Regions from separate parts of the Enterobacter sp. K510 genome, predicted to be linked through region 2. Evidence: predicted binding sites of a transcription regulator. Region 2 holds the regulator's gene; the other holds the start of a gene.
The links. Region 2 encodes LexA, which represses DNA repair genes until DNA is damaged. Its sites were predicted from a motif close to TNCTGTATGTACATACAGNA; they were not measured.
Positions count from the first base shown of each region.

Region 1 (12,284 bases), on a different contig from region 2:
AGGAAGCCTTCTTTGTCGGCATCAAGGATCGCCACCAGCGACACCTCCGGCATATCCAGCCCCTCACGCAACAGGTTAATGCCCACCAGCACGTCAAATTCGCCAAGACGCAGGTCGCGGATGATCTCCATACGCTCCACGGTATCGATATCTGAGTGCAGATAACGCACCTTCTCGCCGTGCTCTTCGAGGTACTCGGTCAAATCCTCGGCCATACGTTTGGTGAGCGTGGTGACCAGCACACGTTCGTTGATGGCGACGCGCTTGCGGATCTCGGAAAGCAGATCGTCCACCTGGGTCGCCACCGGGCGCACTTCGATAATCGGATCCAGCAGGCCGGTCGGACGCACCACCTGGTCGACAATATCTTCCCCTGATTTTTCCAGCTCGTAAGGACCCGGCGTCGCCGACACGTAGATGGTCTGCGGCGCCAGGGCTTCGAACTCTTCAAATTTCATCGGGCGGTTATCCAGCGCCGACGGCAGACGGAAGCCATATTCCACCAGCGTCTCTTTTCGCGCGCGGTCGCCACGGTACATGCCGCCGATCTGCGGGATGGTGACGTGGGATTCGTCCACCACCAGCAGGCCATCCGCAGGCAGATAGTCAAACAGCGTTGGCGGCGCTTCCCCCGGCCCGCGACCGGAAAGGTAGCGGGAGTAGTTTTCCACCCCGGAGCAATAGCCCAGCTCGTTCATCATTTCGAGGTCAAACTGGGTGCGCTGCGTCAGGCGCTGCTCTTCCAGCAGTTTATTATTAGCAAGCAGGGTCTGACGGCGGTCGGCGAGATCGACTTTGATCTCTTCCATCGCCTGCACGATACGTTCGCGCGGCGTTACATAGTGCGTTTTCGGATACACGGTAAAGCGCTGGATAGACGATTCCACATGCCCGGTAAGCGGATCAAACAGCGACAGGCGCTCCACCTCTTCGTCGAACAGTTCGACGCGCAGCGCCATATCGTCGGATTCCGCCGGGAAAATATCGATCACTTCGCCGCGCACGCGGAAGGTGCCGCGCTGGAACGCCTGATCGTTACGGGTGTACTGCAGCTCCGCCAGGCGGCGCACGATGGCGCGCTGATCGATGATCATACCGGTGGTCAGATGCAGCATCATTTTCAGATACAGGTCAGGATCGCCCAGACCGTAAATGGCCGATACGGAAGCCACCACCACCACGTCACGACGCTCCAGCAGCGCTTTGGTCGCCGACAGACGCATCTGTTCGATGTGCTCGTTCACCGACGAATCCTTTTCGATAAAGGTGTCAGAGCTCGGCACATAGGCTTCCGGCTGGTAGTAATCGTAGTAGGAGACGAAATACTCCACGGCGTTATCCGGGAAGAACTCTTTCATTTCGCCATAGAGCTGCGCGGCCAGGGTTTTGTTAGGCGCCAGCACCATGGTCGGACGCTGAAGGTCGGCGATCACATTAGCGATGGTGAACGTTTTCCCTGAACCGGTTACCCCCAGCAAGGTTTGGTGCGCCAGTCCGTCTTCCAGCCCTTCTTTCAGGCGACGGATGGCCTCTGGCTGATCGCCAGAAGGTTTAAACGCAGAATTCAGTTTGAACGGTTTACTCATGAACGGCTACCTGGTGGAGGAATGAGCGGGCAGGTGATTAATTTTACTCGCGACGGCGATTTTTGCCAATAAAAAATACTGGATGAAAAACCAGTATCGGGCTAGTTTATGAAAGTGGAAGCGTAAACCTGCGCGCACAACGGGCGGGACTTTATCCTGCCTGCGGCATAAAACGCTGCGCTAAAAAGGTTATCCCCAAAAAGTTTTCCTATTTAACATTTGTCAAGTGATGTCATGAAAGTTTTGTGGCAGTCAGTGACACTTTTTTTACAGGCATTGCTTTTATACAAGTTATTGATATTAAATAAATATACTGAAAAGCCGCGTTTCGCATCAATTCATGTCCAGGCCGCATGAACTCTCGCTTCTCACGTGTTTTCTAACTCTAATGCACATGGTTATCCACAGGAATAGTGGATAACTCCCGCCAGGCCATATCCCCTGCCGCTCAGCAAATTCCCGATTTCAGGCCAGACGGCAATAACAAAAAATTTTTATCACTAAATTTTGCGTGGAACAAAGTGTGCCGTCGGGTAAAAGCCTGGCGATTCGGTGACCAAACCGCTCCGCTGATGCACCTTTTTCGCCTGCCACGCACTCACAGCGTGCAGGATTTTCTGCGGTAATCTCAGCGTGCGGTAAATTCCCGTCTTTTTGTTCATCCTGCTCCGAAAAATACGACTTTTGTTGGAGGTGGCAAGTGTTTTGCAACATCTCGTTTACAGAGTAAGTGCCAGCAGCCCCCAGCAACAGGAGAAGCCCGATGTTACGTCTACGCGCAGTAAATCAGTATTACGGCGATCAGCATACGCTGTGGAACGTGGATTTAGATTTAGTGCCCGGCACCTGTACCACGGTGATGGGCTTACAGGGGATGGGTAAAACCACGCTGGTGAACTGTATCACCGGCAATTTGCCCATAGAGAGCGGCAGCATTATCTGGCAGGAAGCCAGCGCCCCGCCGCTGGATCTGTTACAGGTGACGGCGGCGCACCGCACGGCGATGGGGATTGGTTATGTGCCGCAGGATCGGCGGATCTTTTCCCAGCTGACGGTCGAGGAAAATCTGCATATTGCGATGCTGGCGGCAGGCGAGCCGGGCTGTGCGGTGACACCGGCGATCTACGATCTCTTTCCGGAACTGTACGCGCTGCGCCAGGTAAAGGGCGCGGGCTTGTCCGAAGACGACCAGTATCAGCTGGCACTGGCCCGCGCGCTCGTCACCCAGCCGCGCCTGCTGATCCTTGATGAACCGACGCGGGGCGCGGGCCAGGCCTTTATCCATAAGCTCGGTAATTTACTGGTCAGGCTGAATCAGGATCTCGGCATGACCATCCTGCTGGCGGAGCAGCATTTGTCGTTTATCCGCCGCGTTGCCGACCGCTTCTGCCTGCTGCATCGCGGGCGCAACGTGGCGCAGGGGCATGTGCATCAGTTAGATGACCAGCTTATTTCCCACTGGATGACGCAGGATCAAGACCGCTGAGATCAAGATAATGACCGTTTTGCCGTTCCAGCGGCGCGTCTGCCAGCCAGGGGATCTCCCCCAGAAAAGGGGCGGGCAGCACGCGTCGCAGCGTTTCCAGATACTCCGCATGACGTTTGCCCGGCGGCTGCACGTCGTTGGCGATCCAGCCTGCCAGCCGTAACCCCGCCTGACGCACCGCCAGCGCGGTAAGCATCGCGTGGTTAATACAGCCGAGCTTTACGCCAACCACAAGTATTACCGGCAGCGCTTCCTGTCTCACCCAGTCCGCATAACTCTGGCGTTCTGTCAGCGGCGTGAACCAGCCGCCAGCGCCTTCCACCAGCACCCAGTCCGCCTGTGTTTCAAGCGCGCGTAAGCCTGCTGACATCACGCCAAAATCAATGGGGATCCCCTGATCGGCGCTGACGATATGCGGCGAGGTCGGCTCGGCAAAGATATAGGGATTCACCGCCTCATAGTCCAGCGTCAGGCTGGCGTGGCGTTGCAGGGCCAGCGCGTCGCTGTTGCGCAGCCCGTCCGGGGTCATCTCGCTGCCGGAGGCCACAGGTTTATAACCCGCAGTGCGTTTTCCCCGCGCGGTTGCCGCCTGCAACAGCGCGCAGCTGGCGACGGTTTTCCCCACTTCGGTGTCCGTACCGGTGACAAAATAGCGTTCAGTCACGTTCAATTACTCCCCAGAAAAGTGAATAAGTCAGCGGATAGCGTCCCGCGCGTTGCGGCCACGCCAGCTGCAGGCGTTGCAGTTGTCCGCGGGTCAGCGCCTGGGCCTGACGCCCTTCATGCAGATGCGTGGCGCCGATGCCCTTCAGCGAACGCATGGCGCTGAGCGCATCGTCAAAATCCAGCGTGATATGCGCGATCCCGCTGCGGCCGTGCCAGCGACTCACCGTGTCGGTCAGCTGCTGCGGCGGTAAAAAACGATTGGCGTGCGGGTGATGATCCACCGCCTGCCAGGCCTGATTCAGCTCCGGCAGGGAGCCTGCCGCCAGCGTGGTAAAGGCCACCGCGCCACCGGGACGCACTACGCGATAAAGTTCGCTTAATGCCTGATGCAGATCGTCACACCACTGCACCGCCAGATTGCTCCACGCCAGGTCAAACTGCGCGTGGTCAAAGGGCATAGCCTCAATATCTGCCAGCACGTAGTGATGCGCGGCCTGCCGGCGGCGGGCTTCGTCAAGCATGGGCGCGGAGAGATCAAGCGCAGTCACCTGCGCGCCCTGCTCACGCCAGTAACGGCTGAGGGTTCCCGGTCCGCAACCGGCGTCGAGCACCCGTTCAACGGATCGTTCACCGGTCATCGCCAGCAGCAGCTCCGCGCTTTGCCGCTGTAACTGGTCGTGGCGGGTGTAGCCCTGAGCGGCGCGGCCAAAGGCGGCGGCGACCGCAGGTTTATTCACCGGCGTCATGCAGCGCCTCCAGCAAACGATCAATGTCCTGCGGTTCATGATCTGCCGTCAGGGTCAGCCGCAAACGCGCGGTGCCCGGCGGCACGGTGGGCGGGCGGATCGCCGTCACCCAGCAGCCTGCCTGCCGCAGCCGCGCGGCCAGATCCAGCGCCCGGGCGTTATCGCCGACGATCAGCGGCTGAATGGCGCTCTGTGACGCGGTCATGCTGACATCCAGCGCCTGCGCGCCTGCGCGAAAACGGTCAATCAGCGCGCCGAGTTTTTCCCGCCGGGCAGCGCCGTCGGCCTGGCGGATCACCGCCAGCGAGGCGCTGATGGCCATCGCCTGGGCGGGCGGCATGGCGGTGCTGTAAATCAGATGGCGGGCAAACTGCACCAGGTAATCGGCCAGCGCCTCGCTGCACAATACGGCCGCGCCGCTGACGCCAAAACCTTTGCCGAAAGTGACGATCAGCAGTTCCGGGCGGATCCCTGCGGCGTGACAGCTGCCGCGTCCTTCCGGCCCGGTGACGCCGGTGCCGTGGGCGTCATCCACCAGCAGCCAGGCGGACGCACTTTGCGCGGCGGCGGCAATCTCCGCCAGCGGCGCGCTGTCGCCGTCCATGCTGAACACCCCTTCGGTGATCACCAGCTGTTGTCCGGCGCAGGGCTTATCCAGCAGCCCCGTCAGGCTTTGCACGTCATTGTGCGCATAGCGCCGTAGCTGCGCCGGGCTTAAGGCCGCTGCTTCCAGCAGCGAGGCGTGGCTGAGCTTGTCGGCGACCAGCCGGTCATCCTCACCCGCCAGCGCGGCGATCACCGCCTGGTTGGCGGCGAAACCGGAGATAAACAGCAGCGCGCGCGGGTAGCCCAGCCAGTCCGCCAGTTCCGCTTCCAGCGCCTGATGCGCCACGGTGTAGCCGCTGACATGCCCGGAGCCGCCGCTGCCTACGCCATAGCGTTCCGCGCCCTGCTGCCAGGCGCGGATCACCTGCGGATGCTGGCTGAGGCCCAGATAGTCATTGGAGGAAAAGTTACAAAAGCGCTCGCCGTCGTGCGTCAGCCAGCGCCCGGCCCCCTGCTCCATCACGCGCCGGGTGCGCAGCGCCTGCGCCGCGCGACGTTTGTCGAGCGCCGTATCGATGCGCGTCTGCCAGCTCATACCGCCGCCGCGTTGTAATACTGGTCGGTGTCGGCGTTACGCAGTTGCTGTTCAAGCTGATACTGCTGCTCGTTATCGCCATTGATGACGTCGGTTTGCTGCGGATTGAGGCCCAGCTTGCGGAACAGCTGCACGTCTTTGTCCTCTTCCGGGTTCGGCGTGGTCAGCAGTTTGCAGCCGTAGAAAATGGAGTTCGCGCCGGCCATAAAGCACATCGCCTGGGTTTGCTCATTCATCTGCTCGCGCCCGGCGGAAAGGCGCACAAAGGAGGTGGGCATCATGATGCGCGCCACGGCGGTGGTGCGGATAAAATCGAAAGCGTCCACGTCGTCGTTATCCGCCAGCGGCGTGCCTTTCACCTTCACCAGCATGTTGATCGGCACGCTTTCCGGTGGCGTCGGCAGGTTCGCCAGTTGCAGCAGCAGACCGGCGCGATCGGTGACGGTTTCACCTAAGCCCACGATACCGCCGGAGCAGACTTTGATCCCCGCATCGCGCACTTTATCCAGGGTGTCGAGACGCTCCTGATAGGTGCGGGTGGTGATGATGTTGCCGTAAAATTCCGGCGAGGTGTCGAGGTTGTGGTTGTAGTAATCCAGCCCGGCGGCGGCAAGGCGCTGCGCCTGGCTGTCTTCGAGGGTGCCGAGCGTCATGCAGGCTTCCAGCCCCATCGCCTTCACGCCCTGCACCATCTGCTCCAGATAGGGCATATCGCGCTCGTGCGGGTTTTTCCACGCCGCGCCCATGCAGAAGCGTGTCGAACCGGCCGCTTTGGCTTTACGGGCCGAATCCAGCACCTGCTCCACCTCCATCAGGCGCTCGGTGGCCAGCCCGGTTTTATAGCGCGAGCTTTGCGGGCAGTATTTGCAGTCTTCCGGACAGGCGCCGGTTTTGATCGACAGCAGCGTACTGACCTGCACCTGACGCGGGTCGAAATGCTGACGGTGTACGGTTTGCGCCTCGAACAGCAGATCGAGCAGCGGTTTATTAAAGAGTTCGGTGACTTGCGACAAAGTCCAGCGGTGAGCCATGGGGCGTCTCCAAAGGTGTGTTACGTTTTGATTTGGTGTAGACTCGTAAACCTAAATGTTTTTAATTTGGTTTACAAGTCGATTATGACACCGAACGATCTCGCCTTTGATAAGCGCCATATCTGGCATCCTTACACTTCCATGACCACCCCGCTGCCGGTCTACCCGGTGCAGTCTGCCCAAGGCTGTGAGCTGCATCTGGCGACAGGCGAACGACTGGTGGACGGCATGTCGTCCTGGTGGGCGGCGATCCACGGCTATAACCATCCGCAGCTCAATGCGGCGATGAAAGCGCAGATTGATGAGATGTCCCATGTGATGTTCGGCGGCATTACCCATCAGCCCGCGGTGGATTTATGCCGCAGGCTGGTGGCGATGACGCCGGAGCCGCTGGAGTGCGTGTTTCTGGCGGATTCCGGCTCGGTGGCGGTTGAAGTGTCGATGAAGATGGCGTTGCAGTACTGGCAGGCGAAAGGCGAGCCGCGCCAGCGTTTCCTCACCTTCCGCAATGGCTATCACGGCGATACCTTTGGCGCGATGTCGGTATGCGATCCGGATAACTCCATGCACAGCCTGTGGCAGGGATATTTGCCGGATAACCTCTTTGCCCCTGCGCCGCAGAGCCGTTTTGACGGCGAATGGGATGAACTGGACATGGTGCCGTTTGCCCGGCTGATGGCGGCGCACCGTCACGAGATCGCCGCGGTGATCCTTGAACCCATCGTGCAGGGCGCGGGCGGGATGCGAATGTATCACCCGGAGTGGTTAAAACGTATCCGTAAGATGTGCGATCGCGAAGGCATTCTGCTGATCGCCGATGAGATCGCCACCGGCTTCGGGCGCACCGGCAAACTGTTCGCCTGCGAACACGCTGGTATTGCGCCGGATATTCTCTGCCTCGGCAAGGCGCTGACCGGCGGCACCATGACGCTCTCCGCCACCCTGACCACCCGCGCAGTGGCAGAAACCATCAGCAACGGCGAGGCGGGTTGTTTTATGCACGGCCCTACCTTTATGGGTAATCCGCTGGCCTGCGCGGTGGCGAATGCCAGCCTGCAACTGCTGGAGAGCGGCGACTGGCGCGAACAGGTGGCGGCTATCGAAACCCAGTTAATCCGTGAACTGGCAGAGATCCGTGAGGCGGATGCGGTGGCGGACGTGCGGGTACTGGGCGCGATCGGCGTTGTCGAAACCCGCCAGCCGGTCAATATGGCGGCCTTGCAGCGCTTCTTTGTGTCACGCGGCGTATGGGTGCGGCCATTCGGTCGGCTGATCTATTTGATGCCGCCTTATATCATCACCCCGCAACAGCTGACGCAGCTGACGCGGGCGGTGTGCGATGCGGTTCGGGAGCCGGAACATTTCCTGCCATAACGGGCGGCGTGCAAAATTGGGTAAATATTTCGGGATATTGCAGCCGATTTAAACAATCGGCTTCCCGTTTCGCTCAACTTAGTATAAAAAAGCAGGCTTCTAAGGAATTCATTTTAACCTGATAGCCTGGAGCATCCCTTGAACACATTTTCGGTTTCCCGTCTGACGCTGGCACTGGCTTTTGGCGTGACACTGACTGCATGCAGCTCAACGCCACCGGACCAACAACCTTCCACGCAAGCCGCGCCGGGGACTGCCTCCCGTCCGGTATTGTCTGCGAATGAAGCACAGAATTTTGTCCCGGCGCGCTATTTCGCGTCTATGGATCCGAACGCCGCGCCATGGAGTCCGTCCGGCATTCGTCTGCCGGAACAGGCGAACTTTGTCGTCGGCCCGGCTGGCACTGCCGGTGTAACGCACACCACCATCCAGGCCGCCGTGGATGCGGCTATCAATAAACACACCAGCGAGCGCCAGTACATTGCGATTCTGCCGGGCGAATACGAAGGCACCGTGTATATTCCGGCCGCCCCGGGCAGCCTGACGCTGTACGGCACTGGCGAAAAGCCGCTGGACGTGAAAATCGGCCTTGCAGTGGATTCCGAAATGGACACCAACACCTGGCGTCGTCTGGTGAATCCGGCCGGGAAATATATGCCGGGTAAACCTGCCTGGTACATGTTTGACGCCTGTCAGAGCAAGCGTAACGCCACCGTGGGCGTGATGTGCTCGGCGGTCGTCTGGTCACAGAACAATGGCCTGCAACTGCAAAACCTGACCATCCAGAACAGCCTGGGCGACAGCGTCGACGCGGGTAACCACCAGGCGGTGGCTCTGCGCAGCGATGGCGATAAAGTGCAGATCAACAAGGTGAACATTCTGGGTCGCCAGAACACCTTCTTCGTCACCAACAGCAGCGTGGATAATACCCTGCGTACCGATCGTCAGACCCGTACGCTGGTGAAAGACAGCTACGTTGAGGGCGATGTGGATCTGGTTGCCGGTCGCGGCGCGGTGGTCTTTGATAACACCGATTTCCGCGTAGTGAATTCCCGCACCCAGCAGGAAGGCTATGTCTTCGCGCCGGCTACTCAGGCGAACATCTTCTACGGTTTCCTGGCAGTGAACAGCCGCTTCAGCGCCGCCGGTGAAGGCGTGGCGCAGCTGGGCCGCTCGCTGGATATTGACTCCGCGACCAACGGTCAGGTAGTGATCCGCGACAGCGTGATCAACGAAGGCTTTAACGTGGCGAAACCCTGGGCCGCGGCCGCAGGTACGCAGCGCGCCTTTGCGGGTAACACCGGCAGCGTGGATGACAAAGGCAACGTGACGCGCGATCTGAACGATGCGCAGTTCAACCGCATGTGGGAGTTCAACAACCGCGGCGTGGGCAGTCAGGTTGTGGCAGAGCCGAAGCAGTAACCTATGAGTAATAAAAAAGCCCGCCAGATGGCGGGCTTTTTTTTCGTCCGGTTTAGTACGCGTTAACCACCACCCACATCGGGCCCTGGCCGACCGCATAACGGCCCTTCTCTTCCAGTAAGCCCTGCGCGCCACTGATTTCATACAGCGCGATATGGTGTGACTTCTGCCCAGCAGCAATCAGGAATTTACCGCTGTGATCGATGTTAAAGCCGCGCGGCTGGGTCTCCGTCGGCTGATAGCCTTCGATCGCCAGCACGCTGCCGTCTTCCGAGATGCTGAACACGGTGATAATGCTCGCGGTACGATCACAGGCATACAGATGACGTCCGTCCGGGGTGATATGAATATCCGCCGCCCAGCGGGTATCGGCGAAATCGGCCGGCATCATATCCAGCGTCTGTACGCATTCGATCTCGCCGTGCGGGTTACTAAGCTGCCAGACATCGACGCTGCTGTTCAGCTCGTTCACGCAGTAAGCGAACTGCTGGTTCGGGTGAAACGCCATATGGCGCGGACCGGCCCCTTCCACAGTTTTCACTTCTCCCGGCTCCTGTGCCGTCAGCGAACCATCTTCGCCCAGCGAGAACAGACAAATACGATCCTGTTTCAGCGCCGGGACCCACAGCGTGCGGTTGTCCGGGGAGATATTCGCGGAGTGGCAGCCTTCCAGCCCTTCAGCGACCGTCACGGTTTCACCCGGAATACCGTCATCCAGACGCGTCACGCTGACGCAGCCCGCGTTATAGGAGCCGCTGAACAGGAAGCGACCGCTGTGATCGGTGGAGATATGCGTTGGGCTGCCCGGCAGCGGCGCTTCGGCGGTGTAGGTCAGCGCGCCGTCTTCCGCTGAGATGCGGTACGCCAGCACGCGAAATTCCGGGCGCACACCGACGTACAAAAAGCGTTTATCCGGGCTTACGACCATCGGTTGTACCTGCCCCGGCACATCAACAACCTGGACCAGCGTCAGCGCGCCTTCCGGATTAAGACGCCAGACGTGGATCTGCTGGCTTTCCGGGCTGGCGGTATAAACGGTTTGTTTCATGAATTCTCCTTGATCACAAAGCAGTGAAGTAGATTACCAGGATAGTCTTTTTTAACAGGGAATGCTGGATTTCTGCGCGTGCATTTTGTCCACCCGCGTATCGGGTGTACCATTCCGGCAGCTGATTTCTCATCATTCATATGGAATACGACATGACCTCGCGCGTTATCGCTCTTGATTTAGACGGCACCTTACTATCCCCCGGCAAAACCCTGCTTCCCGCCACGCTTGAGGCGATGAACCGTGCGAAAGCCGCCGGGTATCAGTTAATTATCGTGACCGGTCGCCATCATGTTGCCATCCATCCTTTTTATCAGGCACTGGCGCTGGATACACCTGCAATTTGCTGTAATGGCACTTACTTGTATGATTATCATGCAAAAAAGGTGCTGGAGTCCGATCCGCTGCCGGTCGATCAGGCGCTGCAACTGATAGATATGCTGAATGAGCATGAGGTGCACGCCCTGATGTATGTTGACGATGCGATGGTGTATGAAAAGCCCACCGGCCATGTGATCCGCACCCGCAACTGGGCGCTGAACCTACCGGAAGCCCAGCGCCCGACCTTCACGCAGGTGGCCTCCCTGAAACAGACGGCGCAGGAGGTGGAAGCCATCTGGAAATTCGCCCTGACCGATGAAAACAGCGATAAGTTAAATGCCTTCGCGCTGCATGTGGAGCAGACGCTGGGGCTGGAGTGCGAGCGTTCATGGCACGATCAGGTGGATATCGCCCGGCGCGGCAACAGTAAAGGCAAACGCCTTGCCCAGTGGGTGGCGGCGCAGGGTCTGTCCATGCAGGACGTGATCGCCTTTGGCGATAACTATAATGACATCAGTATGCTGGAAGCGGCGGGCACCGGCGTCGCTATGGGCAATGCCGATGATGAGGTTAAAGCGCGGGCGGACGTGGTGATCGGCGATAACAGCACTGAGACTATCGCCGAATACCTCTACAAACATCTGTTGTGATCAGGCGGTTATCGACACGCTTTTGATTTGCGCGTACAGCCAGAGGCCGGGTTTGATCGCCAGTTCATCCCTGGCCCACGGGCTGATGCGCGCCCAGATCGTCCGGCTGCCCACCTCCAGTTGCACTTCAACCTGCCCCTGATCGTCCAGACACTGCAACACCTTCGCGCGCAGGATATTACGAATGCTGCTGTTTAGCGGCGGCTGCAGCACCAGCGAAACATCCGTCGCCTGAATACGTATGCGCAGCGTGGACTGCAACGGGCGATCCAGCCTGTTGACCCATAAATGCTGATCGCCCAGCGCCAGCGCGGTCATCGCATAATGCGGATGATGTTCCAGCACGCTGACCTTCAGCACGCTGCTTTGCTGATCCGGCGGCAGCCAGGGATTCATCACCCGACTGCCCCAGACCGCTTCCAGCGAGCCGAAGGCTTTCACCGCCCCGCCCTCCAGCACCATCACTTTATCCGCCAGATGCAGGATCTCATCCAGCGAGTGGCTGACGTAGAGCATCGGAATGTGAATTTCCCGTGCCAGCCGTTGCAGGTAGGGCAGCAGCTCACGCTTGCGCGGCATATCCAGCGAGGCCAGCGGCTCGTCGAGTAGAAGCAGCTCCGGCTCGGTGAGTAGCGCGCGGCCAATCGCCACCCGCTGTTTTTCACCGCCGGAGAGCGTGCCCGGCAGCCGATCGAGCAGCGGCGCAATGCCGAGCAGTTCCACCAGCTTGTCGAACTGTCCGGCCATGCTTTTCGCCATGCCGTAGCGCAGATTACCGCGCACCTTATAGTGCGGAAACAGACGCGCATCCTG
Region 1 covers NZ_JBNRLQ010000011.1:85,458-97,741, reverse strand. Annotated here, with positions in the region: gene uvrB (excinuclease ABC subunit UvrB) at 1-1,586, opposite strand, end outside; gene ACQUTD_RS18390 (ABC transporter ATP-binding protein) at 2,350-3,072, shown strand; gene bioD (dethiobiotin synthase) at 3,035-3,736, opposite strand; gene bioC (malonyl-ACP O-methyltransferase BioC) at 3,729-4,484, opposite strand; gene bioF (8-amino-7-oxononanoate synthase) at 4,468-5,625, opposite strand; gene bioB (biotin synthase BioB) at 5,622-6,656, opposite strand; gene bioA (adenosylmethionine--8-amino-7-oxononanoate transaminase) at 6,741-8,030, shown strand; gene ACQUTD_RS18360 (putative acyl-CoA thioester hydrolase) at 8,169-9,452, shown strand; gene pgl (6-phosphogluconolactonase) at 9,505-10,500, opposite strand; gene ACQUTD_RS18350 (pyridoxal phosphatase) at 10,653-11,471, shown strand; gene modC (molybdenum ABC transporter ATP-binding protein ModC) at 11,472-12,284, opposite strand, start outside.
Region 1: a site for LexA is predicted at 1,663-1,682, ahead of uvrB (excinuclease ABC subunit UvrB). Genes of this name have one in related genera too.

Region 2 (12,284 bases):
GTCCATATGTTCCAGATGCGCTTTCGCTTCCGCCAGTGATTTGATGCCGCCGTTAATCGACATCGTCAGCTGCGGGAAATCACGCTTGAGCTGGTATACGCGCGGGTAATCCAGCGGTGGGATCTCGCGGTTCTCTTTCGGGCTCAAACCTGACAGCCAGGCTTTACGGGCGTGGATAATAAAGGTGTCGCATTCGCCCTTACCGGAGACGGTGCTGATGAAATCACACAGGAATTCATAGCTGTCCTGATCGTCAATGCCGATACGGGTTTTCACCGTCACCGGGATCGACACCACGTCACGCATCGCTTTCACGCAGTCGGCCACCAGTTGGGCGTTGCCCATCAGACAGGCGCCGAACATGCCATTTTGTACGCGGTCGGACGGACAGCCAACGTTAAGGTTGATTTCATCGTAGCCCCGCTCTTCCGCCAGTCTGGCGCACTGCGCCAGCTGCTGCGGATCGCTGCCGCCAAGCTGTAAGGCGACCGGATGCTCTTCCTCGCTGTACACCAGATAATCGCCCTTGCCGTGAATAATGGCGCCGGTGGTGACCATTTCGGTGTAGAGCAGCATATCGCGGGACAGCAGACGCAAAAAGTAGCGGCAATGCCTGTCCGTCCAGTCGAGCATCGGCGCGATGGAGAAGCGGGAGGAAGCGAATTGGGTGGACGGAGTTACGGGTGCCATAGCGTACATTTTTGCATCAATATGAAAAAGGGGCGCTACTATAACACACTCATTTCCGGGGTACACATTAGCAGACCGGAGGCATTGCGCCCCCGGTCCGCTTTAACTCAGAAGGTCAGGCTCAGCTGTGCGCCTGCGCCCCAGGTTTCGTTTTCGCCCACGATACCCGTCAGGTCAAGACGCGCGCGTTCAAAGGCCGTGAAGCCTACACCGCCGGTAAAGACGTTGCTGTCGTTATCTTTCACGTCTGCACGGTAACCGGCACGCACCGCCATCCAGTCCAGTGGACGGACTTCAGCGCCGACGCCAACGTACTGGGAGTTTTCTTCGCTCTTGAAGCCTTTGGTTTCCGTCAGATCGCCATCGGCGGTTACCGTCACCAGATCGTTATGCCATGCCACACCCGCTGTCACCACCGGGCTGATCTGGTAGGTGTCTTTGTAGTTTCTCACCTCACCGGTACGGCCGTTACGCACGTTGATATCTTTGGTGTCGATGTCACGGGAGATCAGGTTCTGCCCGCTCACGCCTACGGTCCAGTTTTCGCCGAAATCTGCCGCAATACCGGCATCGACGTTAAAACCATTGTCGTCGGTACGATAACGGCTGCTTTTGAAATCGTCGCTGTCGTAATCGTAAATGGAGGTGGTGTAGTTATAGACCCAGGTTTTCTGGAATTTCGGCGTTACGCCGATAGAAACCGGAACTTCACCCACCTGGAACTGACGGGCAACGGCGATACCGTAATCCGAGACGATAGCCGCGCGCCCGGAGGCGGTGGAGTTCAGATTTTCGGTGATTTCATCAGAGCCGTTTGGCGACAGCGCGGCATTAAGCGCTTCACCAACGGCCACCAGCCTGCTGTTCTGGATGCTGCGCAGGTAAGTAATATCCTGCTGATCAATGTTCGAACTGACGCGGGCATGCGCATGGGCTTTAGTTACGAAGGCCACCGACAGCACGTCGTTAGGAATACTGACGGCAATGCCAGCGCCGGCACTTGCGCGCGCGGTTTTACCATCAAGGAATTCCAGCTCATCCGCCAGATCTTTCGCGGCGCTCTGGAATTGCCCGATAGTGCCCAGCGGGTTAGCAATAATTTGCGCTGCGGTAAGGTTATCGACAACGTCGCTGTAGCGGTCGACTTTGTCATTAATTTCGTCAATCTCATCCTGAAGATTGTCTTTGTCGGTGATTTGCGCGCCCACGGCTGGCAGGATCACAGTCACGCTGTCATCCGGCTTTGCTTTGGCCAGCAAGGCCGGGTTAATGAGTGCGCCGCTGCCATAGCTCGCGGAAGCAACACCCGTACCACCCATTGCGTCGCCACGCGCTTCTGCCCAGGTATTGGCCGCTGACGCCTGATTTGCCACAAAAAAGGAGACAGCGAGAGTAACCATTGAATATTTGAATGTTTTTTTCACAGTTTGCTCTTCTTTGAATAATTGAACATCTTACCCCGACAGTTATCGCCCGAACGGGGATGAACTATTGCTGTGAACAACGATGTTAAATACGGCTAATTCAATTTAAAGGATGTTTTAACGCTGATGGTCTTATTCACTGCTTTCCCGTTCCGGTGACGGGCCTATTAATTTATAGAAGACGAAATTAATTTCGTGAAGGTTTTCCATCATGGGGGCCGAAAAACTGCGGAGGATGGTCTATCCAGCGATCGTCCCGCGTGGCGGCATAGTCGGGATTGAGCGGGTAATAAATGCGGTTATTTCTTTTATTCGCCTCCCCCACGACCAACAGGCGTACTTCTTCCATGGTGTTATTGATAAAGGTATGGCAAACGCCGGTTCCGGCAGGAAATCCAACGCTGTCGCCCGGTTCCAGTTTCCATAAATAGCCGTTAATCCACGCCTCCGGATTCCCTTCCAGCACATAGATAAACTCCTCCTCATCGCTTTCCGCGTGCGGATACGATGTGCGTCGGCCCGGAGGTAGACGTTCGTGATGGATACCCAGCCGCGTAAGCCCGAGTTTTCGGGCAAGAGGCGCGCCAACAGAAAAACGTTCATCGCTGTCCGGGTAGCCTGATTCGTCGGGACCTTCGAGATCCCGCCAGTGCCGAATACAGTCGGGCTTTTTCATGTCCTTTCTCCTTCATAAATAATGCTTCAGATATAGCACACCTGCGTGCGGATCTCGGCGTTTAAGGCAGAACATGATAAAGTGGATGTTTCCGCACCCGGCCACCAGAGGATGCCCATGGATAAGACCACTTCGCAGGAGATGTTAGCGCAGGCTGAAAAGCTCTGCGTGCAACGCAATGTGCGCCTGACTCCACAGCGCCTGGAAGTATTACGGCTGTTAAGCCTGCAGGAAGGAGCGATCAGCGCTTACGATCTGCTGGATTTATTACGGGTATCTGAGCCACAGGCAAAGCCACCCACGGTGTATCGTGCGCTGGACTTCCTGCTGGAGCAGGGCTTTGTGCATAAAGTTGAGTCCACCAACAGCTATGTGCTGTGTCATCTTTTCGATAATCCTTCCCATACGTCGGCAATGTTTATCTGCGATCGTTGCGGAGCTGTCAAAGAAGAAGCGGCGGAAGGTGTGGAAGATATTATGCATGGTCTGGCCGCGCGAATGGGTTTTGCGCTACGCCATAATGTCATTGAAGCGCATGGTTTATGTGCGGCATGTTCAGAAGTGGAAGCCTGTCGTCATCAGGGTGCCTGTCAGCACGATCACAGTATTCAGGTGAAGAAAAAACCGCGTTAGAAATAAGGTGGGAATGTAGTGAGAGGTTGGTACATCCTTGTACCTTTCGGGCAGGGTAGCTGTAACGCTAATTGCCGCAGAAGTCCGTGATTACCAGCGGTAATCGTGACGGGTTTCCCAGTCACCAACTTCTTTCTCAGCCTGGTCTTTCTGGTAGCCGTAACGCTCCTGAATTTTACCAACCAGCTGGTCGCGTTTACCTTCGATGACAGTCATATCATCGTCGGTTAATTTACCCCACTGTTCTTTCGCTTTACCTTTGAACTGTTTCCAGTTACCGCCGACTTCGTCTTTATTCATAATGATATCCTCATCGTTCGGTTTGAATAAAAATATATTCAGTATCCATCAGTTCGTTCGATTTCTGCTGAACGTGATAATTATTGTAGTTAAGGATATGTCGAAGCGGAGATTATTCGGAATATTTAACCATCAACGCAATAAAGCGCCAGTGAACTTATGAGAACCAGGTGCCGTGACGCCAGTGCCGCTGCCAGATCCACGCCAGCGTAATCCCACGCAGCGCCAGGAAGACGGTTAACGACAGCCACAGGCCATGATTACCGAGCAGCGGTACGGTAAGCAGCGTCAGGGCAAAACCGGCGGCGGCGATGGCCATACTGTTACGCATCTCCGTCCCGCGGGTGGCGCCGATAAACATGCCGTCGAGCAGATAACACCATACCCCCACGATCGGTAAAATCACCTGCCAGCCAAGATAGTGCCCGGCAAGCCGTTGCAGATCCGGCAGGGAGGTCAGCAGCGAAATAATCTGCTCACCGGCCAGCGCGTACACCAGCGCAAACGCCAGCGCCACTATCCCCGACTGCCGACAGGCCGCCTGCCAGACGCTGAGCAACTGGCTGCCATCGCGCGCGCCATAGGCCTGCCCGGAATGGGCCTCAACCGCATAGGCAAAACCATCCAGGGCGTAGGCGGTAAAAGTCAGCAGCGTCATCAGCACGGCGTTCACCGCCACGATGTCGCCACCCAGACGCGCGCCCATCACGGTAATGGAACCAAAGCACAGCTGAAGCAGCAGCGAGCGCAGCATGATGTCGCGGTTAAGCGCCAGCAGCCGCCGTATATTGCCGCGCCAGGCGGTCTTCAGCATCGCCAGGCTGATCCCCCGGCGACGCAACCCGCGCTGCACCATCAGCAGGCCGACCACAAAAGTGGCGTATTCCGCAATAACGGTGGCGAGCGCCGCCCCCTGCACGTTCATGTGCAGCCCCATCACCAGCCATAAATCGAGGGCGATGTTCAGCACATTGCCCACCACCAGCAGCACCACAGGCGCGCGGGCATACTGAATACCCAGCAGCCAGCCGAGCAGCACCAGGTTCGCCAGCGATGCCGGGGCGCTCAGCCAGCGGATCTCCAGAAAACGCCGCGCCTGCTCCAGCACCGCGTCGTTGCCGCCCACAATGTGCAGAGTGAGATTAATCAGCGGGGTCTGAAAGAGGATGATGGCGAAACCGGCGATCAGCGCCAGCAGTAAAGGTTGCACCAGCGCCCGCGCCAGGGCGTGAGGATCTTTTGCGCCAAAGGCCTGGGCGGTAAAGCCGGTGGTACTCATGCGCAGAAAAAGCAGCAGCATAAACAGGAAGCTGGTGGCCATGGCGCCAACCGCCACGCCGCCCAGATAAACCGGGCTGTCGAGATGACCAATGACTGCGGTATCCACTAGCCCCAACAGCGGCACGGTGATATTGGAAAAAATCATCGGCAGCGCAAGACGCCACAACGCTTTGTCGGAAGTCGTCAGAAAGGCCACGTTGAATTACCAGAAGGGAAACGGACGCGCGGCGGCAATCATGATGTTGCCGCCGCGTGGAAAGAAGAGATTAGAGCCACTCACCGTTGCGGATCACGCCGACGGCCAGCCCTTCGATGGTGAAACTCTGCTCGCGCAGGTCAACCACGATAGGAGAAAACTCGCTGTTTTCCGGCAGCAGCTGCACGGTATTACCCTGACGCTTCAGCCGCTTAACGGTCACTTCATCGTCAATACGCGCGACCACGACCTGGCCGTTGCGGGCTTCCTGGGTTTTGTGCACCGCCAGCAGATCGCCGTCCATAATGCCGATATCTTTCATCGACATGCCGCTAACGCGCAGCAGGAAGTCTGCATTGGGTTTAAAGAGATTGGGATCGACCTGATAATGGCCTTCAATGTGTTGCTGCGCCAGCAGCGGTTCACCTGCCGCGACACGCCCGACCAGCGGCAGTCCGTCAACATCTTCAAGCAGTAAACGAATACCGCGGGACGCGCCGGAAACGATCTCCAGTACGCCTTTGCGCGCCAGCGCTTTCAGGTGTTCCTCAGCCGCGTTCGGGGAACGGAACCCCAAGCGCTGCGCGATCTCCGCACGCGTCGGCGGCATGCCTGTCTGGCTGATGTGATCCCGAATGAGATCAAACACCTCTTGCTGCCTGGCCGTTAAAGCTTTCATACCGCCCCCTGGTTGCATATACAGTTATGCTGTGAGTATATACAGGCAAAGTAAAATTTGGAATCGAATTTTGAGCAAAACAGCGGAGTTTGTCGATTTATGCGAGCATTATCGATAATGCGACCACAACAGCATGCCCCAGGTGGCGAGCGCCAGCAGGATGGACATCAGCACCGCCGCCGAGCCCATATCCTTTGCGCGCCCGGAAAGTTCATGAAAATCCGTGCCGATACGGTCCACCACCGCTTCAATCGCGCTGTTCAGAATTTCCACTATCATTACCAGCGCTACCGAGCCGATCAGCAGCACGCGCGTGATAGCGTCCACGTCCAGCCAGCAGGCAATGGCAATCGCCAGGATCACCGCTACCGCTTCCTGACGAAACGCCGCTTCGTTGATCCAGGCGGCGCGAACGCCTTTCCAGGAGTACCCTGCTGCTTTTATGATGCGAGTAAACCCAGTGGTATTATTGGCCATCAAAAGAACCTTTTTATGTAATTAGCGTCAATGTCTATGCAAGCAGACCTTGGTACAACAGAATTTACGCGCGCTTTCTGATATTCTTGCGGCGCAACAGGATTATTAACCAGAGGCTTCACATCGTATATGTCCGGCTGGCCACGAATTTACTACAAATTACTTAATTTACCATTAGGCGCGTTGGTAAAAAGCAAGCCCATTCCGGCAGAACCTGCCCAGGAACTGGGACTTGATACCTCACGCCCTATTATGTACGTCTTACCGTACAACTCGAAGGCAGATTTACTGACCCTGCGCGCGCAGTGTCTGGCAAACGATCTGCCCGATCCGCTGGAGCCACTCGAAATCGACGGCACGCTGCTGCCGCGCTATATCTTTATTCACAGCGGGCCCCGCGTGTTCACCTGGTACACGCCGAAGGAAGAGTCGATCAAGCTGTTCCATGATTACCTCGATCTGCACCGCAGCCACCCCGATCTGGACGTGCAAATGGTACCGGTGTCGGTGATGTTTGGCCGCTCGCCGGGTCGAGAGAAAGGCGAGGTCAACCCGCCGCTGCGTATGCTGAACGGCGTACAGAAATTCTTTGCTATCTCCTGGCTGGGACGCGACAGCTTTGTGCGCTTCTCGCCGCCGGTTTCGCTGCGCCGCATGGCCACCGAACATGGCACTGACAAAATTATCGCCCAGAAACTGGCGCGTGTCGCGCGGATGCATTTTGCCCGCCAGCGTCTGGCCGCGGTCGGCCCGCGCCTGCCTGCGCGTCAGGATCTGTTCAATAAATTGCTGGCCTCAAAAGCCATTGCCCGCGCGGTGGAAGACGAAGCGCGCAGCAAAAAGATCTCCCATGAAAAGGCACAGCAAAATGCCGTCGCCCTGATGGAAGAGATTGCGGCGAACTTCTCCTATGAAATGATCCGCGTCTCTGACCGCATTCTGAGCTTTACCTGGAACCGGCTGTATCAGGGGATCAACGTCCACAACGCCGAGCGCGTGCGTCAGTTGGCCCACGACGGTCACGAGATCGTCTATGTGCCCTGCCACCGCAGCCACATGGATTATCTGCTGCTCTCCTACGTGCTTTACCACCAGGGGCTGGTGCCGCCGCATATCGCCGCCGGTATTAACCTGAACTTCTGGCCCGCCGGGCCGATTTTCCGCCGCCTGGGCGCGTTCTTTATCCGTCGTACCTTCAAGGGCAACAAGCTCTATTCCACGGTGTTCCGTGAGTATCTCGGCGAGCTGTTCAGCCGGGGTTATTCGGTGGAGTACTTTGTGGAAGGCGGTCGTTCCCGTACCGGGCGTCTGCTCGATCCGAAGACCGGCACCCTGTCGATGACCCTTCAGGCGATGTTACGCGGCGGCACCCGTCCTATTACGTTAGTGCCGATTTACATCGGCTACGAGCACGTGATGGAAGTGGGCACTTACGCCAAAGAGCTGCGCGGCGCGACCAAAGAGAAAGAGAACCTGATGCAGATGGTGCGTGGCTTAAGCAAGCTGCGTAATCTGGGCCAGGGTTATGTGAACTTTGGCGAGCCGATCCCGCTGAACGCGTATCTCAATCAGCATGTGCCGGAGTGGCGCGAAGCGATCGATCCTATTGAAGCGGTGCGCCCGGCGTGGCTGACGCCGACGGTGAATACCATCGCCGCCGAGCTGATGGTGCGCATTAACAACGCCGGTGCGGCGAACGCCATGAACCTGTGTTCGACGGCGCTGCTGGCGTCACGCCAGCGTTCGCTGACCCGCGAACAGCTGACCGAGCAGCTGGATTGTTATCTGGATCTGCTGCGCAATGCGCCTTATTCAGAAGACGCCACCGTTCCGGCCAGCACCGCGTCCGGGCTTATCGATCACGCGCTGCAAATGAACAAGTTTGAAGTCGAGAAAGATACCATCGGCGACATCATCATTCTGCCGCGCGAGCAGGCGGTGCTGATGACCTACTATCGTAACAACATCGCGCATATGCTGGTTCTGCCTTCCCTGATGGCGGCTATCATTACCCAGCATCGCCATATCTCCCGCGAGGAGATGCTGCGTCATGTTGAAGCGCTGTATCCAATGCTGAAAGCCGAGCTGTTCCTGCGCTGGGAAAAAGAGGCGTTAGGAGAGGTACTGGATACCCTGACCACCGAACTGCTGCGCCAGGGGCTGATCATTGATAAAGACGATCGTCTGCATATCAATCCGTCACGCTCCCGCACGCTGCAACTGCTGGCGGCCGGCGCCCGTGAAACGCTGCAACGCTATGCCATCACCTTCTGGCTGCTGAGCGCGAACCCGTCCATCAACCGCAGTACGCTGGAAAAAGAGAGCCGCACGCTGGCGCAGCGTCTGTCGGTGCTGCACGGTATTAACGCGCCGGAGTTCTTCGATAAGGCGGTGTTCAGTACGCTGGTGCTGACGCTGCGTGACGAGGGTTATATCAGCGATACGGGGGATGCGGATCCGGCGAAAACCTTGCAGGTTTATCAGCTGCTCGCCGATCTGGTGACCTCTGATGTGCGCTTAACGATTGAGAGCGCAACCAGTCAGACGGACGCGGTATAACGTAATGCCCGGCGGCGCTTGCTTGCCGGGCCTACAAACACGCACAGAATCACAGGCCAGGTAAGGCGTCACCGCCTCCCGGCCTTTTTTATTTACAGCAGATAACTCACCGCCAGCCCTAAAAACAGCGCCAGACCCACGTAGTTATTGTTCATAAAGGCTTTAAAGCAGGCCTCGCGTTCGCGGTTCACCACCAGCCACTGCTGATAGATAAAGAGCGCACCAGCTACTGCTATCGACGCATAGTAAGGCCAGCCCAGCCCATTCAGCCAGCCGACGGCGGTCATCAGCGCCAGCACTATTACCTGCAACAGGCCGACGATCAGTTTGTCGTGACGCCCGAACAGAATGGCCGTCGATTTGACGCCGATTTTCAGATCGTCATCGCGGTCAACCATCGCATAGAGCGTGTCATAGGCCACTGCCCATAAGACGTTGGCGACAAACATCAGCCAGCAGCTCAGTGGTAAGGACTCACTCACCGCTGCAAACGCCATGGGTATGGACCAGCCAAAGGCCGCGCCCAGCACCACCTGCGGTAAGTGGGTGTAGCGTTTCATAAACGGATAAACCCAGGCCAGCGCCAGCGCCGCCACCGAGAGCGCAATGGTCATCAGGTTCAGGGTCAGCACCAGCACAAAGGCCAGCAGCACCAGCACCACAAACAGCGTGCGCGCCTCTTTTTCCGTTACCGCGCCGCTGGGCATCGGACGGTTTGCCGTGCGCTTCACGTGGCCGTCGATTTTACGGTCGGCATAATCGTTCACCACGCAGCCCGCCGCGCGCATCAGCCAGACGCCCGCGACAAATACCGCCAGGATCCACAGCGGCGGCACGCCCGGCGTGGCGACCCATAACGCCCACAGCGTGGGCCATAACAGTAACAGCGCGCCGATGGGTTTATCGGTGCGCATTAAGCGGTGAAAGGCCAGCAGCTTATCCTGAGTGAGACTCCACTCCATTTTATCTTCCTCTTAGTACAACGGCGATGCCGGCAAAAACAGTTCCGTCAGCAGTAACGGCTTCCCGCCCAGACGCAGACGGGAGCGGCGTCCCCACAGCGTATCCTCACGCCCAATTTCAATAAAGTCACGGGTAAGCGTAGACGAGGTAAAGAGATAACGACCGAGCGGCGTATTACCCAGCTTTTGCAGCGCCAGCTCCGGCCCGCTGAGGGTGGATTCAGGCACCACCGTGCGCCCGGCAAGCCAGGGTTCGCCATCGGCACAGAGTAAAATTTCCCGCAGCCAGTAGCGTGATTCCGCAGGCAGCAGCGGCAGCTCCTCAGGGATCTCATCCGGCGCGACAAAGGCTTCACGGATCAGCGTCACGCTCACCTGTTTGCCCTGCTGCTCAAAACGTTTGGTCATGGAATCTTCCAGCAACAGCCAGTCGAGCAGTTGCGGATCCAGCGCGGGGATTGCGTCAAAGTAGCGCAGCGCACGCAGTTGCGTTAGCGCAGGGTGTGACATGCCTTACTCTCCGGTACAAAACGTAAAAGTATTGTATCGCAGAACCGGCACAGACGGGCGGGCAAAGTTCATGTCCTTTGCAAAAGCGTAACAGATACGCAACAGCGTGCGCGGGGCGCAAAAAAAGGTGCGCCCGTTAAGGCGCACCAAACAGCAAAATCAGCATTGCGGGGTGAATTACCCCTTGCCTTTTACACTGCTGATAAAGGTTGAACGGGCAGTTTTAGATCCGAGGCTTTCTGCTTCGTTGAGCAATTTCAGGGCTTTGTCGATCTCGCCTTTGGCGACGGCCTGACGGATACCCTGGTTAAAGTAGTTTTCGGTTTCGTTCAGCACCGGCTCTTTCTTCACTGCCGGAGCTGGTGCCGGGGCTGGCGCAGCAACAGGTGCAGCCGGTGCGTTGTAAGCGGTTGCCGGGGCGGCGGTATTGCCCACCGTCACCGGATCCGGGCCGGAGGAGCCAAACAGCGGGCCGACCAGCACGCTGGAGCCGCTGTTGGTTTTCACTTTCAGCGTCAGCTTGCCATCGGTGACGTGGCGCGCCAGCGGATCGGGAATATCCGGGATCGCGTTACCCGCGCCTTTGGCATAGGCTTTCGCCGGGTTGATCAGTTTGGTGGTCTTTTGCAAATCCTGATCGCGGGTAAAGGCCAGCACGTAGATTTTTTGCTGACCCAGCGCAGGCGTCAGGCGGATCACGCCTTCCAGCCGATCGGCGCTCATCACGCCCGGTTCCTGATAGGTGAAATAGTCGCTCGGGAAGAAAGCGGATGGCGTCATGTTCTGATCGAGGATCAGCACGTTCGGCGCAAAGACCTGCGTTTGTTTATCCACTTCGCTGGTCAGCGTCAGCGTAAGTTCACCGATATTGGCCGGCACGCTCCAGGCGATCACCGGGCCGCTGATCCCCGGCACGTTAATGGTTTGTCCGCCGGCCGCTACTGTGGTGGTCTGGGCTTTGGACTGGTTAACCGGCGTCCAGGTCAGTTTTTGCAGCTCCGCCGCCGGAATAGCCGGGGCGCTGCTGGTGTTTTGTGGAACAAAGTTGACGTCCGCCAGCGCGGAAAGCGGGCATGCCGCCAGCAGGCTGGCGCTCAGACAGAATGCGACGAGACTTTTTTTCATTTTCATTGTTTTCACCTCTGAATTCACAGGTGCCACGGTTGCCAGGCAATAGCGCGCGTCACCCAAAGGGTTGAGGGGCTTGCGCCCCTCTTTTGGTCATTACGTCAGGTTAACGGGGGATTACCACCAGATTTCCATCTGCGCGCCGAAGGTCACTTCGTCGTTGTCGCCACGGCTGAAGGTACGGGCGGAGGTATCGTTGTACGCTAAACCACTGGTATAACCGGCAGCGGTATCCGCGTTGGTGTTAGCGTAACCCCATTTCTCATCCCACTTCGCATAGGTGGCGAATACGCGGATAGCCGGGCGGGACCAGATGCTGTCGCCAGCCTGCCATTGTTGCGCGAGGGTGATTTTGTACTGGTTGTTGGTGTCGTCGGTACGCTGTGATTTCACGTTGTCGTAGCCCACTTCCAGCAGGGTGCTCATGATCGGCGTCCATTTGAACATCGGGCGCACGCCCACGGTCCACCAGCGGGTGCCGTTGTTGTCATCACGGTCGATATCCTGATACATACCGACGTACATCAGATCCCAGCGATCGGCCAGGGTGATCGCACCGTGATCCAGCAAGCGGATCATGCTGCCATCGTTATTGATGCTGCCGCCTTCCGGACGGCCTTTGCCGTTGGAGGTCATTGAGTCGGTGGCGTACTGCACCACAAACTTGTTAAAGCCTTTCATCATGCTCTGGGTATGTTCAGCGGTGAACATCCAGCCATCTTTCGAGCCGCCCTGACGCAGCGTGTAGTTGTCCGGCAGGTTGGTGTGA
Region 2 covers NZ_JBNRLQ010000009.1:29,570-41,853, reverse strand. Annotated here, with positions in the region: gene dusA (tRNA dihydrouridine(20/20a) synthase DusA) at 1-690, opposite strand, end outside; gene ACQUTD_RS16070 (conjugal transfer protein TraF) at 798-2,090, opposite strand; gene ACQUTD_RS16065 (cupin domain-containing protein) at 2,302-2,790, opposite strand; gene zur (zinc uptake transcriptional repressor Zur) at 2,908-3,423, shown strand; gene ACQUTD_RS16055 (CsbD family protein) at 3,514-3,723, opposite strand; gene dinF (MATE family efflux transporter DinF) at 3,881-5,200, opposite strand; gene lexA (transcriptional repressor LexA) at 5,271-5,879, opposite strand; gene ACQUTD_RS16040 (diacylglycerol kinase) at 5,988-6,356, opposite strand; gene plsB (glycerol-3-phosphate 1-O-acyltransferase PlsB) at 6,486-8,915, shown strand; gene ubiA (4-hydroxybenzoate octaprenyltransferase) at 9,008-9,877, opposite strand; gene ubiC (chorismate lyase) at 9,890-10,387, opposite strand; gene malM (maltose operon protein MalM) at 10,565-11,518, opposite strand; gene ACQUTD_RS16015 (maltoporin) at 11,633-12,284, opposite strand, start outside.